2 regions of the Lichenicola cladoniae genome follow, and region 1 is predicted to be linked to the other one. Evidence: riboswitches for the same ligand, from Rfam matches in the RefSeq annotation. Region 1 holds a riboswitch; the other holds the start of a gene.
What was found. Region 1 has a riboswitch for S-adenosylmethionine ahead of metZ (O-succinylhomoserine sulfhydrylase). Riboswitches for the same ligand answer to the same signal wherever they lie in the genome.
Positions count from the first base shown of each region.

Region 2: linked by a shared signal. The riboswitch ahead of HN018_RS03060 (hypothetical protein) and the one ahead of metZ (O-succinylhomoserine sulfhydrylase) in region 1 are both predicted to bind S-adenosylmethionine.

Region 1 is NZ_CP053708.1:4,319,443-4,327,116, forward strand. It holds gene HN018_RS19610 (NADH:flavin oxidoreductase) at 1-652, opposite strand, end outside; gene HN018_RS19615 (LysR family transcriptional regulator) at 710-1,612, shown strand; gene HN018_RS19620 (DUF1653 domain-containing protein) at 1,875-2,129, opposite strand; gene HN018_RS19625 (hypothetical protein) at 2,546-3,097, shown strand; tRNA gene HN018_RS19630 (tRNA-Gly) at 3,152-3,225, opposite strand; SAM riboswitch at 3,374-3,453, shown strand; gene metZ (O-succinylhomoserine sulfhydrylase) at 3,552-4,772, shown strand; gene apaG (Co2+/Mg2+ efflux protein ApaG) at 4,882-5,322, shown strand; gene aidB (AidB family quorum-quenching N-acyl homoserine lactonase) at 5,336-6,160, shown strand; gene folE (GTP cyclohydrolase I FolE) at 6,174-6,794, shown strand; gene HN018_RS19655 (POTRA domain-containing protein) at 6,856-7,476, opposite strand; gene cynS (cyanase) at 7,491-7,674, opposite strand, start outside.
Region 2 is NZ_CP053708.1:701,184-708,857, forward strand. It holds gene HN018_RS03055 (S41 family peptidase) at 1-1,232, opposite strand, end outside; SAM-I-IV-variant riboswitch at 1,355-1,462, shown strand; gene HN018_RS03060 (hypothetical protein) at 1,528-1,881, shown strand; gene HN018_RS03065 (M10 family metallopeptidase C-terminal domain-containing protein) at 1,907-3,124, opposite strand; gene HN018_RS03070 (LytR/AlgR family response regulator transcription factor) at 3,340-4,131, opposite strand; gene HN018_RS03075 (sensor histidine kinase) at 4,118-5,302, opposite strand; gene HN018_RS03080 (hypothetical protein) at 5,230-6,411, opposite strand; gene HN018_RS03085 (lipopolysaccharide biosynthesis protein) at 6,559-7,674, opposite strand, start outside.

The DNA.
Region 1 (7,674 bases):
GGTCGAGGAGATATCCATTGGCGCCATGGATTTCGATCGCATCAAAGCCGGCAACCTCGATTGCGCGCCCCGCCGACTCGGCGAAACCGTTGATTGCATCGCCGATCTGCGCCTCCGTCATCGCGGCCGGCAGAGCGTAGCGGTCTTTGCCGTGGTAGAACGTCATCTGTTCGCCCTTCGGCCGGACGGGTGACGGACCCATAGTGTTGTCGCGAAACCGATTGCCCTGGCTGATGGCGCCGGCGTGCATCAGCTGGGCGATGGCCAGCGTACCGTGCGCCTTGAGGCTGCTGACGACCGGCTTCCACGATTCAGCCTGCGCCAGGTCAGTCATGCCAGGCTGATGGATGTAGCCCTGCGAGAATGCCTGATCGGTGTAAATACCCTCGGTGATCACCGTCCCGAAGCCACCCCGCGCAAAACGCTCGTAGTAGCGGGTCATCCTTTCGGTCGCCCGGCCATCCTGGGTTGCCGATATGCGCGTCATTGGCGCGACAGACAGGCGGTTCTTCACGGCATGCAAATTTATAACGGTTGGGGCGAAAATCGCGCTCGTATCAATGTCCGTCATCCAGACCCCCAGAAGCCATTGACCATGCCGATCCGCATAAAACAGGCGGGCCGGCTCGGTGAACGTCGATTTAGTCTTCACAGGCGGGACGTGTTAGGTGACTTTGACGATAAGCAATATATCATTTAGCGTTATAATATGGATCTCTCGGATGTAGCTTTGTTTCGCACTATCGCATCCGTCGGCAGCCTGTCGGCTGCGGCACGTCAGATGGGCACGACGCCGATGTTGGTCAGCCGCCGGTTGGCAGGCCTCGAGGCGGAGTTGGGGGCCCGCCTGTTCCACCGCACGACACGATCCTTATCGTTGACGCCCGAGGGGGAAGCCTTTTTGCCTCACGCCGTCACCCTCATCGAAGCTCGCGATGCAGCGCTCGACTCGATCTCGTCCGGCGGCTCCGGCCTCTCAGGCGTGCTGAAGGTGACCTCGCCGAACGTGATCGGCCACTCTATTGTTGTCCCTGTCGTCGCTGAGCTGATTGCAGACAATCCCGCGCTTCGGGTTGATCTGACGTTGAGCGACGGTGTCATCGACATTGCGACGGCAGGACTGGATGTGGCCGTCCGCGTGGCGGTGATGAAGCCTTCGGACATGATCGCGACGAGAGTGGCCGACAACCCATTCACGCTATGCGCTTCGCCGGGTTACGTCGCACGCTTCGGCGAACCCACCACGACAGAGGACCTAGCGGCCCATCGGTGCATCAAACTGCACGCGATGGACACTTGGCCATTTACGCGGGACGGCGAACTGGACCGGGTGCGGATTGGTGGTCCCTTGTCGGCCAGCACAGTGGACGCAGTTCGGTCCGCCTGCATCGCGGGTGTCGGAATCGCCATGTTGACCTACTGGGATGTGAACAAACAGATCGCGAGCGGAGAATTGCGGCGTATCGTCCTTAATGACGTCAAGCCGCTTGAGGTAGGGATATGGGCCGTTTTCCCAACTCGCAGGCAGATGCCGGCCCGGGTGCGCGCATTCATCGACGCTTTGCGAGGTCGGCTGCTGGCTGGAACCGATGCAGAGTCCCGTACAACCTGAACAGTAATTTACTCCCAAACGAGGAATAGGAAGAATTTTACGAAGACATCTTTCTTTTGGAACTACCGCCGCTGCTTGTCGGGACCGCCCATTCCTCGATTGGGCTGGGTGGTTCAGGTAAGAACATATAGCCGTCTGCTTTGCCTATGGGTGGCATCCCTTGCGCCTGCTCTGGTTCCAACGGCAGCTCCAAACCTGCCTTTCTGCTTTCGGCCAACATCGGTCGAGCGGCTCGATGTCGAGAGTGCCCGGGCTATGGGTATCAACCGCAAGACTTTATTGGGTAGGAACCAATGAACGCGAATCTCGGCACCGCGATGCCTTCATGCAGAACCGCCTCGATCCACATCGCCAGCGGCCTGACCCAAAAGGTTCCGTTCGCCTCGGCTCGGTAGGTGACCAGCCACTCCTCGGTCTCGCTGTGCCGGCCGAGGCAGATCACCGTGTAGAGGCCGCCCTTGTAGTGCCTGTAGCGGCCCGGCTGTGGTTCGGTCGGCATCGTGTCGTGGTCGCTCATCGAGGCTGCCTTCTCACCATAGGATAGGATGGACCCGTCGGGGTCAGGGTATGCCGCGCGACCAGCACCCGATACCAGAGCTCAGGTCAGCGTCGCGAGATCAGCCGCCCACGGAAGCCCGGTACCTCCAAGAGATCCGGTAGATGCTTGCGCATACCCACGTCGCCAGGACAGGTGCCGGCCGGTCCGACGACCTGCCCAAGGCGTGCCCAGAACGGTCAGCACCAACCCCCGGCGGATGACGGTCTCGGCATCTGCCTCGATGATCGGGGCGTTGGACAGCCTGACCGTCTGGAGACCAGAAACCGCTTCCATGCCAATGCCATGCGACGCGCCGGCATACTCTCGTCGAGCCCGGCCGGATCCGCTTATAGTGGCAACGATCGCACTCCGGCGACGCTCCACGGATACGCCACATGACCCGCCGCATGCCGCTCCTGCTGCCGTTGCTGTTCCCGCTTGTGTTCGCCGCGCCGGCCTGGGCGGTCCATCACCGTCATGCCCGGACCGGCGCCGGCGGCGGCCTGGTGATCCTGACCCAGCAGACCGGCACCGCGCTTGATCAGGCGGCGCGCCTGCTCAACGCGGATGACATCGCCGGCGCGGTCAGGCGGCACGAGCAGCCGGTGGTGCTGATCGGGTCTGCCCCGCTATCGGTCAGGCACGGCGACGCCGCCCTGTTCGTGCAGGTGCAGTCGGCGAGCCTGTGCGGGTCGGCCGGATGCTCGACCTCGATCTTTCTCAGGCACGGTGCCGAGTGGACCAAGGTGCTGGATTCCGTCAGCGGCCCGATCAAGGTGCTCTCGACCACCACGAGCGGCATGCATGACGTGATGGTGGGCGACAAGGATCGCTGGGTCTGGAACGGCACCACCTACCGGGACACCCTGCCCGCCGCCCCGATAGGCAATCTGCGCAGGTCGGTCGAGCGTCACCAGGCAAAGGTCAGGGAGAGCGCCGCCCACTGAACGAGGCGGATGAGAGCGGGCCAGTCTGAAGCGACGGGTCTGGAGCGGCCGGTCTGGAGCGGATGGAGGGAATCGAACCCTCGTATGCAGCTTGGGAAGCTGCCGTTCTACCATTGAACTACACCCGCCTGTTTGACTGCCAGGCCCGTACGATCGACGGTTTATAAGTCGGGCTCCTTCGGTCCGCAACGGTGTCCGGGCGCGATCCTGGTCGCCGCAGTTGACGACCGCGCTCCGGCGCTCCTAGAACTTAATCGATCATCGTGGCCCGCACGCCGCCTGGTTCCTCGCAAATTGTCCGGCCGGCTTGCGGCGAGGTTAAACAAGCGCGCTAAAGAGGCCAGGACGGTCGCCGCGTGATGCGGCCCGTCATGGCATCCAGGCCCGGACATTCGCCACCATTCCGGAAGACGCGGCACGCTGCCATCGTCTTCGTCCGGTCGGGGAAGCCGAGATGAACAACGAGTCCGCCACCTATCGCCCCAACACGCTGCTGGTCCATGCAGGAACCGAGCGCACGCCGTATGGCGAGACCAGCGAGGCGATGTTCCTGACCTCAGGTTTCGTCTACGACGATGCCGAGCAGGCCGAGGCGACCTTCCTGGGCCAGGTCACCCACTACCAGTACAGCCGCTTCGGCAACCCGACCGTCACCATGCTCGAGCGCCGCCTGGCGATGCTGGAGGGTGCCGAGGCCTGCCGCGCCACCGCCACCGGCATGGCCGCGGTCAGTTCGGCACTGCTCAGCCACCTGAAGGCCGGCGACCGGATCGTCGCGGCCCGCGCGCTGTTCGGCTCCTGCCACTGGATCGTCGCCAACCTGCTGCCGCGCTACGGCATCGAGAGCGTGTTCGTCGATGGCGGAGACCTGGAGGCCTGGGCGCAGGCGCTGTCGGTGCCGACCACCTGCGTGCTGCTGGAAACCCCGTCCAACCCGATGCTCGACATCGTCGACCTCAAGGCGGTGTGCGACTTGGCGCACCAGGCCGGCGCCATCGTCGTGGTGGACAACGTGTTCGCGACCCCGCTGCTGCAGAAGCCGCTCGAATATGGCGCCGACGTCGTGGTGTATTCCTGCACCAAGCATATCGACGGCCAGGGCCGGGTGCTCGGCGGCGCGGTGCTGGGCCGCCAGGCCTGGATCGACGAGACGCTGCAGCCATTCATCCGCAATACCGGCCCGGCGATGTCGCCGTTCAATGCCTGGGTGCTGCTCAAGGGCCTGGAGACGCTGGGCCTGCGCGTGGACGCGATGACCCGCAACGCCGAGGCCGTCGCCGACTTCCTGGCTGACGCCCCCGGCATTGCCCGGGTCTGGTATCCGAGCCGGGCCGACCATCCGCAGGCCGAACTGGCGATGCGCCAGATGACCGCCGGCGGCACCCTGATCACCTTCGAGGTCGAGGGCGGCAAGGCGGAGGCATTCCGGCTGATGAACGCCCTCCGGCTGATCGCGGTGTCGAACAATCTGGGGGACAGCCGCTCGATGGTCACCCACCCCGCCACCACCACGCATATGCGGATCGGTGCCGAGGAGCGCGCCCGGCTCGGCATCACCGACGGGGTGATCCGGCTTTCGGTCGGGCTCGAAGACGTGCGCGATATTATCGACGACCTCTTGCTCGGACTCGCGTTGCTGCCACAGCACGGAGTAGTGAGCCAGGCAGCGGAATGAGCGTGGCCGTTCGTTGCAGGCGAAGCCGGGGCACGCAAAGCCGGGGCAGGCAAAGCAGGAAGGGGCAACCGTCATGAAGGACAAGGAACGCATGCCGGTACATCTGGCGATGGATACCGATCTCGGGCCGGCGACCGGTGACGATGGCGGCGGCGACTACACCAGCACCACACGCGACATCAAGGTGAGCGTGCGGTCGTTCTACCTCGAAGACCAGTCGCAGCCGGACGACCGCCAGTATCTGTGGGCCTACCGGATCCGTATCGAGAACCAGGGGCGGGAGAATGTCAGGCTGCTGCGCCGGACCTGGCAGATCACCGACGCCAGCGGCCGCATCCAGCACGTGCAGGGCGAGGGCGTGGTCGGCGAGCAGCCGCAGCTCGATCCCGGCGAGGCCTTCGAATACACCTCCGGTACGCCGCTCGAGACGCCGTCCGGCTTCATGTCCGGCGCCTACCACATGGTGTCCACCGCCTCCGGCGAGCGGTTCGACGTGGTCATCCCGGTCTTCAGCCTGGACAGCCCGCATCAGCCCGGCATCGTGCATTAGAGCCGGGATCCCTATGACGCGTCGTTTCGGACATTTCGAAACCCACCTGCTCCGCGATGGCGTATTCAGCGCGCCGGCCGACGTGCTGACGCATGTCGATGGCGAGGCCAGCCGGCGACAGGCAATCGAACGCCTGGGCAAGCCCGAAATCCAGATCGACGTGAACTGCTTCCTGCTCCGCAGCGCCGACGGCATCACCCTCATCGACACCGGTGCCGGCACCATCTGGGGACCGACGTTCGGCCAGTCGCGCCTGGCGATGAGCGAGCTCGGAATCGAGCCGGCCCTGGTCGATAGGGTTCTGCTCACCCATCTTCACGCCGACCACGCGCTTGGGCTGTTCGATGGCGATGCGGCGTTTTTCCCGAATGCCGAGATCTGGGTTCCGGACGTCGACCTCGCCTACTTCACCGACGCGTCTGCTCTGGAGGCCACTCCGGAAGCCGGGCGCAGCCCGTTCGCCATCGCATCGCAGCTGCGGCAGCTCTACGGCAACCGGATCCGGGCGATCGGCGCGGGACCGGTGCTGGACGGAATCGAGGCCTGGTCCCTGCCGGGCCATACCCCCGGGCACACCGGCTACCTGCTGCACGATCCCGTCCGCAGCCTGATGACCTGGGCCGACACGCTGCATCTGGCCGAGATCCAGCCGGGCGATCCGGCGACCGGGCTGGCGTTCGACCTCGATCCCGCCACCGCGGCCCGAACGCGTCTCTCCCTGCTGGAACAGGCTGCAGACGCAGGCTGGGTTGTCGCAGGCAGCCACATCACCGGTTTCAACCGGGTCGAGCGGGCTGGAAATGCGTTCCGGATCGTTCCCGACGAGAACCCAGCCTGATGTTTCAAGTCCGATGACAGGTAACAGCGATGACGCGCCGGCCGGGCGGCCCAGCCAGGCGGAAGCCGAGGATGCCGTGCGCGTTCTGCTGCGCTGGGCCGGCGAGGACCCCGCGCGCGAGGGCCTCCACGACACGCCACGACGCGTGGCAAGGTCATACGACGAGTTCTACCGGGGGTATGCCGAAGACCCGGCGGAAATGCTCAAGCGCACCTTCGCCGAGGTCGACGATTACGATGAGATCGTGCTGCTGCGCGACATCCGCTTCGAAAGCCATTGCGAGCACCACATGGTGCCGATCATCGGCCGGGCGCATGTCGCCTACCTGCCGCGCCGGCGTGTCGTCGGCATCAGCAAGCTGGCCCGCGTGGTCGACGTCTATGCCAGGCGCCTGCAGATCCAGGAGCGCCTGACCGCGCAGATCGCCAACACCATCAACGACGTGCTGCAGCCGCACGGGGTCGCGGTCATCCTCGAAGCCGGCCACCAGTGCATGACCACGCGCGGCGTGCACCGGCCCGGCGTGTCGATGGTGACCAGCCGGATGCTGGGGGTGTTCCGCGACAACTCGGACACCCGCAAGGAGCTTCTCTCCATGCTCGGCCGCCCGTCCGCGGCGACGCCGTTCGACTGAGGCCATGGTCCCCGCACGAGAAGTGCACCTCGCGCAGGGACGAAGGCCGAACGTTGCCCAATTACTCGTCGGCTTTTTCGGTCACCTTGAACACCATGTCGACATGTTGCGGCGTCGTATTGGTCCAGTCGGTGCTGACCACCGAGCCGATGTTGGACTTCTTGTAGAGCGCCGAGATCGCGTCCTGGGCCGCCTTGATCGTCTCGTTGGTGACGGTCTGGCCCGGCTTGATGTTTGCCGCGGCCAGGATGGCGGGTGTCTTGATCCTGGCGTTCCCGGTGACGCTGACATGATCGACGGTGATGCCGACATGGACGACGGTCGGGGCCAGCGGCGCCTGCTCGACGAAGGTGTAGGCGATGATCGCCTTGGTATGATGAATGATGGTCATGCTCTGGGTGATGTTGGTACCGACATTATGCTTCTGGTACACCTGCCCGATCGCGGCCACGTTCTCCTTCGCCCCGGCCTGGTCGATCGTCTGCCCGACCTGCACCGGCAGTGCCGCCAGCAATTCGGCGGTCGGCACCTGGACGTTGCCCTTGAACGTCACCTTGGTCAGCGTGTAGCTGCCGGTCGCGGCCTTGTCCTGCGCATAAGCAGCGGTCTTCATCACCGGCATCGCCAGTGGAACGGCCGCGCAGCCCAGCAGCACTGCCAGGAACTTTCCGGTCTTCATCATCGGTTCGCTTTCGTTCAGTAGGATTTGTAGGGCAGGAACTTGCCGCTCATGGTGATCGCGACCCGGTCCCCGGCAGTGTTCGGCTCGCGCTGCATGTCCATCCGGAAGTCGATGGCGCTCATGATGCCATCGCCGAATTCCTCGTGGATCAGCGCCTTGAAGGTGGTGCCATACACCGAGACCAACTCATAGAACCTG
Region 2 (7,674 bases), 1.2 Mb from region 1:
GCGCGTATCGCGATCTGCTGGCTGCCCGTGACGTCGGTGGTGTAGGCGATGGTGCGGCCGTCCGGCGACCAGGCCGGATGATCCTCGTCGGCATTGCTGGTCTGGGTCAGGTCGCGGATAGCGCCATGTTCGGCTGGCACGGTGAACAGGTCGCCGCGGGCCGAGAAGGCGGCGCGGGCACCGTTCGGCGACAGGTCGTAATCGACGGTCTGCGACGTATCGGTCGCCCGGATCGCGTCGGCCACCTTGACCCAGCGCGGCTGGGTGCGGGTGCCGTCGTCGGGTACATCGACGCCGACCTGGTGCATCTGCTCCGACGGAAGGTCGATCGACCAGAGCTTGCCGGCCTGCTGGAAGGTGATCGTCGCGGCCGAGCCCGGCTTCGCATCGGCCACGCCGAGCGACGGGAACTCGATGTCGTAGTCGGTGAAATGGGTGATCTGGCGGGTCTGCTTGCTGTCCAGGTCATAGACCCAGATGTTGGCGCGGCGCTTGGAATCCCGGTCGGACAGGAAATAGATCCGCCGTCCGCTCCACATCGGCGACGTGTCGTTGCCCTTCCAGTCGGTGATCCGGTCGAGCTTTTTCGAGGTGAAATCGTAGGTGTATACATCCGGCGCGCGGCCGCCGTCATAGCGCTTCCAGGTGCGGAAATCGCGGAAGATGCGGGTGTAGGCGATGCTGTGCCCATCCGGCCCATAGGTCATCAGGCCGCCGCGATCGAGCGGCAGCAGCGTTGGCAGGCCACCGGCGACCGGCACCTGGAACAGCCGGTGCACCGACGGATTCCAGTCCATCCGGCGCGACATGAACACGATGTTCTTCGAATCCGGCGTCCAGGTGACCACCATGTTGTCGGGGCCCCAGCGGGTCGGCGCCTTGGCGACCACGTCCGAGTGGAAGGTCAGGCGCCTGGCCTCGCCCCCGGTGGCCGGAATGACATAGACGTCCTGGTTGCCCTGGTAGCTGGCGGTGAACGCGATCCATTTTCCGTCCGGCGAGTAGCGCGGCATCAGGTCCTGGCCCGGATCGGCAGTCAGGCGCTGCGCGGTGCCGCCGGCCTTGGCCACCGTCCAGAGGTTGCCGTGCGCCACGAACACGATGCGGTCGCCGTGCGAGTTGGGGAAGCGCATCAGGGTCGGGGCCGCCGCCTGGGCTGCTCCCGTCGAGAGTGCCGTGGCCGACAGCAACCCCATCAGCAGGGCGACGCGGGTCCGGATCGTATGGGCCATCGTGACAGGTTCCTAAGGTGGGGCAGGCGGAGTGCGCTGATGCAATGCACGAAGGGAGCCTGTGTTCGTACAGCGGTCAAGCGTCGGGCGCTTGCAGGGTAGGGCCTGTGCCGTTAGCCTGCGGTCTGCATCAGGAGTTGGGTTGACCCCCAACGCCAACCTGCCTCCCCGGGCAAGGTGGCGTCCCGTTCAGGGAGATGCGGCCGTTTCCGGCAACCAACGGGACCACGCCGCCATCATCTGCGACCAGGGTCTGCCCGTCTCCATCATTCGGAGCGGCCAGTTGAAGCGGAACGTGCCTATCCCTCTCGAGCGCACCGGGCCGGCCTCGATTGCTTCGGCCACGGACGACGCGTTGAATGGCCTGCTCCGTGCGCCCATCGCCGTGGCGCTGGGCGACGAGACCGAGCATGTCTGTCTCGGTGCCGTTATCGATCATATCGGCCGGGCCCGCCTTTGCGGTTGGCACCTCGTGCTGCACGGTGCCGCCCGCGACGCGCAGTCGGGGATTGAGGCCTGGACACACCTGTATCGCGTCATGCCGGATCATGGCGGACGCGTGCTGGTATTGCTGCACCGCGCCTGTGCGGGCGACCAGCGCGAGGAACTGCGGCGTGAGGCGGTACGCGCCTCCTTGGGCCTCGGCTAGATGGTTGGTCCGACCGGATAGCGATCTAGCTCCCGGAGAACGTGAAGTCCTTCACCGACAGGTTCGTGACGTGCGACAGGGTCACCACCGCATTGTCCGACAGGAAGAGGGTCGTCGAGCCGCCGCGGATACTCTCGTTCGCGACCACCTGCTGCGCCGTTCCGCTGAAGCCCTGCAGGTCGATCTTGTCGATGCCCGGCGTGAAGTCGGTGATGAGCGTGCCGCCGCCATCTGGCGGAAGAGCGGTGAAGGTCGGTTGGCTGATGAAGCGGAACAGGTCGTGGCCGGCGCCACCGGTCAGGGTCTCCGCCGCGTTGCCGCCGATCAGCGTGTCGTTCCCGCTCCCGGCGTTGATCACGAGGCTCGGGACGTTGGTGTCGTCGGTCGGTACGAAAGCGCCCCGGTAGCCCTCGTAGAGGTTGCCGACAGTCGAATTGCCGCTTGTCAGGATGTCTTGGCCGTACTGGCCGGCGATGAGGACATCATGCGCGGTGCCGGTGGCGATGAGGGTCGAACTCCCGTGCGCGCCGCCCACCAGGGTACTGCGCTGGGCCCCGGCAGTGATGGTGTTGTTGCCGACATAGAAGTAGCTGCCGTCGCCCGGGCCTTCGGGATACGGGGACATGTATGTGCCACCGGTGAATAAACCGCCGCCCGCACCGCCGGAGATCGTGGTGCGTTCCGCGTCGCCGCCGTTGACGACGTAGGTTCCGCGGTCTCCGCTGAAGGAAAAGGACGCCCCGCCTCCCATCACCGTCGCCTTGCCGGCGCCGCTGGCGATGACCTCGCTGTTGTTCAGAGGCGAATCGCTGTCGCCTGGACGGGTTCCCAGGATACTGACCAGGGCATCGGTCCCTTGCAGCAGCACGGTATTGTCGCCGCCCACGGTGATGACCGCGCCTTTGCCGGTGGCATCGATCGTGTCGCTGCTGCCGGGAAACTGCTGTCCGGACACCGTGTCGTTCCGCCCTTGCAGGAAGATGGTGTTGCTCCCGCCACCGCCCGTGCTGACGACCGATGCATTGCCCAGGAGGTGAACGATGTTGCCCGACCCCTCGAAATCCGCGGAGCCGACAAGATCGACCTGGTCCCGGTACCCATAGGCCAGGACGGTCGTGTCGTTTGCTCCGCCAAGGTCGATCATGTCGCCGGGTTTATGCGAGACGATCGTCCCGCCATCCTGGGGTTTCGGATCGACCCGGCCCGACGTCTCGATCGACCTGGGCAACCTGGCGTTCGTCATGGTCTCGTCCCGCTGCGATACTGGGTTCCCGGAAGACGGCCTATCTGACGAGCATGATCTCAAACGTTTCGTCGCTCAAGCATGTTCCGAAACGACACCTTCACGACCTGGACAGGAGGCTTGACGGGAGCGCACACGAAGTGCGGGATGTCGGCGTTGTTTTTCTTACCCCCGGCAGGTATGGGCGCAAGCCAGTGCGCAGTTCCGGAACGTGATTACAACGACTGGCCAAGTCGCGTTTCCAGGGCGGTCCGATAGGTCCGGCTGATCCGGCAGCGCTGGCCGCGTTTCAGGACCACGTCGAACTCACCGTGCGAGATCGGCTCCAGCCGCAGGATGCTGTCGAGATTGACGATCGTGGAGCGGTGGATGCGGGCGAACCGGGCCGGATCCAGCCGCTCCGCCAGGTCGGTCAGCGATGCCCGGTGAAGCACGATCGAGCCGCCGATATGCAAATTGACATAGACCCCGGCGGCCTCGATCAGGTCGACATCCTCCACCCGGACGAAGCGTGCGGTCTCGTCCGCCTTCAGCACCAGCCGGTCCAGGAACCGATCGCGTGGCAGAGCAACGTTCCGGGCCTCGGAGAGCATGCCGATCATGTCCTGCGCCAGCGTCCCGAGCCTGCCCTCGTCGCGGCGCGAGCGCACCCGTGTCATCGCCGCCTCGAGACGCTCGTCGCTGAACGGCTTGAGCAGGTAATCCAGCGCGTTGTCCTCGAACGCCCGGACTGCATGTTTGTCGTAGGCGGTCACGAACACCGTCGGCGGCATCTGCGCGGCGCCGACCTGCCGGATCACGCCGAGCCCGTCGAGGAGCGGCATCTGCACGTCGAGGAACACCAGGTTCGGCCGGCTCTCGAGGATGAGCCGCACGGCCGCTTCCCCGTCCCCCGCCTCGGTCACCTGACCGACCGACGCATCCTGGTTCAGGAGATCGATGATCCTGCGACGCGCCGGCGGCTCGTCATCGACCACCAGGACCCGCATCGGCTCAGGCTGCAGCATGATGTCGGGCTCCGGGTGCCAGACGAACGGGAAACGACATCGTCACCTCGGTGCCTCCTGCCTTTCCCGGACCGATCGCGAACTCTGCCTCTCCGACCGGATGCAGGCCCAGAACCCGCTCGCGGGTGATCGACAGTCCGACGCCGCTACCGGACGCACCGGTCCAATCCGGCGGCAGTCCGATCCCGTCATCGACGACGCCGATCGTGAGCCGTCCGCCGCTCCGGCACGCGTCGATCCGCACCAGGCCACCACGCGCACGGCCGGAGATCCCGTGCCGGATCGCGTTCTCCACCAGCGGCTGCATCAGCAGGCTCGGCACCAGGACGGCAAGGGTGTCGGGATCGACGCTGATCTCGACGGTGAGCCTGTCGCCGAAGCGCAGGCGCTGGATCGCCAGGTAGTGGTCGAGGAACACGAGCTCCTCGGCCAGGGATATTTCCTGCACGCCCTGGTCCCCCAGCGACCGCCGGAGAAGCTCGCCCAGATGCTCGATCATGCGTCGCGCCAGCCGCGGATCATGCGTGACTTCCGACGAGATGGTGTTGAGGGCGTTGAACAGGAAATGCGGGTCGAGCTGCATCCGCAGCGCGACCAGGCGCGCCTCGGAGAAGCTCCGCTCGAGCCTCTCCACCTGGAGTTCGGCGGCGCGATATCGCTGGCTGGAGGTGGTCGCCTGACGAACCCCCACGATCAGCACGTAGACAAGCAGGCTCCACAGGATACGCCCGTGCAGCGCCTCGGTAAGGGGCCGTGCATCGGCGAGCGCCGACCAGGCCCGGACACCCAGCACGCTTCCGAGTGCCGCCGAGAGGTAGAGATAGAAGGCCGTCAACCCGAGCCCGAGTGCCAGCGGCAACAGGGGACGCCGCCAGTCCGTCGCCGATACGGTGCGACCGTCCAGGGCGATGACGATTGCGGCGATGACGCCCCAGGACCACCAGTCGGCGAGAGAGACCAGCACGGTCGGCGCCCAGTCCGGCCCTCCGGTCAGGCCGGGAAGCGCGAACACCACGCCGATCGCGGTCCAGAACGACGCGACCAGGGCGGCACGGCGCCACCGTGTCCATCCCGTCCCGATGCCGGACGACCCCCTGGTCAGGGTACGTGCTTCGATTGTGCGGGGAAAGTGATGCCGGCGGGATTGTCGAGCCGCATCTCCAGTCCCCATCCCCAGTGGCCCACGCTACCCGGGAACCGGTTGCTCAGCGCGACAGCTATCACATTCTTTCCCTTGTGCAGCGGCAGCTCGAACGATCCGTTCAGCAGCGACAATGTCCCGTCCGGACGCTTCCGCGAGGCTGACGGATAATACAGGTTCTTGTCGGCAAATACCGGGCTGCCGTTCGCGAAGACCCAGACTTCCCGCGTCCAGCCGAGCGAGACGGGCACCGTCCGGTCGTGGTCGGAGACGATCGTGGTCCTGAGCCAGGCCACCGCCGCAGCGCCGCGCTCCGCCACGCCACCGAAGCGGCGGCTCAGATTGACCAGCCCGAACCGTTCCGCATCGATGTCGCTCCAGGGCGCCACCATACCGGGCATCTCGTCCAGCGTCGGTATATGACCGTCCGGCAGCACGGATGCGGCCGAGACCTGCCAGGCACGGACCAGTCCCGGCGCCGTATCCGTCGCGTCCGGCGCGGGGCTGGCGAATGCCGCCTGATCCACGCCAGGGGTGACCACCAGGTTGGCGAACGAGGCGGGTCCCTGCAATAATAGACCGCCCTGTTGCAGGTCGCCTGCCAGATGATCCACCGCCAGCACTGCCGCGCCGTTGACGAATGCCCGCAATCTGTGTCCCGACACCAGCAGCTTCACATGGTTCCAGCCAGTCTCCGTGACCGGCGCCGGGCCCTGGTACTCCGGATAGATGTCCCACATCAGGTTGCCGTGCGCCTGTGGGGCATACTGCACGCAATCGTAGGCGGCCTCGCAATGCGGTTGCGGGCGAAGATAGAAGATCTCAGCAGCACCATTCCCGCCCTGGCGGAAGCCGACGCCCGGGATTTCCTCGCCGATCGGCTTGAGGTCGAACGCGATGGTGCCGTCACTGAACGAGAGGCCGCCCAGCGTCGCCTTGCCATCGTTGATCCGCAGGATCCCGCCGGCAAGGAACTCGGTGTTGCCGTCCGGCTGCCAGCGGTCCGGACTCATCGGCACGTTCACCGCCGGCGCCGCGCCGGGCACCGTTGCGTCGGCCGGCCGCAGCATCGACAGCACGCAGACGCAAATCGTCAAGGCGCCCATGTGGCCGGAAACTATCGTCTTGAAGCGGGTCATGCTGCATCTCTCGGTGGAAGCACCCGATCGTCCGGGCGGCCAAGACCTGCGCCGCGCGCATCCATGCCGCGAGAACAAAGTCACCAGCCGGATCGTGGGCTTGCGAGACGGCTGAACGGCGCCGCCAACCGGTCGAGCTGGCGGCGGTTATCCCTGCTCCGTCGTCGGCGCGATTGTGCCGCGACCTGCCGGCTGCTTCGGCACCGGCCGAACAACGATCTGCCCGGTCTCCGGGGCTGGGGGCCGGCGCATGACGGTGAGCATCTTGTTCATCGGTCCCTGGAACCTGTCCGCCAGCTGCATCAGCATGTCCCGCCTGAACACGTAGAGCGCGCCGATATAGAGCGATCCGCCAAGTGCCGAGATCACCATCACCCGGATCAGGTTATGGTCGTTCAGTGCGGGAAGAAGCGAGACGGCGTAGGCGGCGCCGATCGACCCGCCTGCGAGCAGCACCGGCATGAGATAGAATTCCAAGATCGTGCCGATCTTCACGCCGCCCGACCTCAGGATCAGGATCGAGCAGAGCGGTGGATAGCTCATGTAGTAGATCACCACCGCGGTCGCGACCCCCAGCGTGCCGTGCAGCCAGGCACCGCCGATGACCAGGGCGAAGAATATCGGCGCGGACACCAGGGCGATCCGGAAGGAACGGCCGAACTCCCGCCTTGCGCTGAGCAGCGATCCGGCAATCCAGAACACGGCATCGAAGGGAAGCCCGATGCTCAGGAGCTGAACCAGCGGGATCGAGCCCTGCCACCGCTGCCCGAACAGCAGATGCAGTCCCGGGCCGGCAAGGGCGGCCTGCAGGAAACAGAACGGCATCACGAGATAGGATAGCAGGCGACAGGCCCGCACCACGGCATCGATCTGTCGCGCGGGATGCGAACCGAGCTGGGCCAGGGCCGGAAGCAGCACGTTGGTCAGGTTTCCGGCCAGCATGCGGATCGGCTGCACCGAGAACCGGAACGCGAAGAAGTATAGCCCGACCGTGTCTTTGGACGCGATCAGGCCGAGCACGATGTAGTCGCCCTGGTTCACGATCTCGACGATCGCCCGCTTGGCGAAGACCGTCGTGCTGCGGCCGAGGACGTACCAGACCTGCACCGCCTTGATGCGCCGGTTATACACCGGCGGGGACTTGCTCCAGAACACGGCCGCCTTGATGACGGCGACGATCGGTATCGGCAGGGCGAAGCTGTAGGCACCCATCCCCATCCAGGCGAACACGATGGTCCCGAACTGGATCGCGAAGATCTCGAA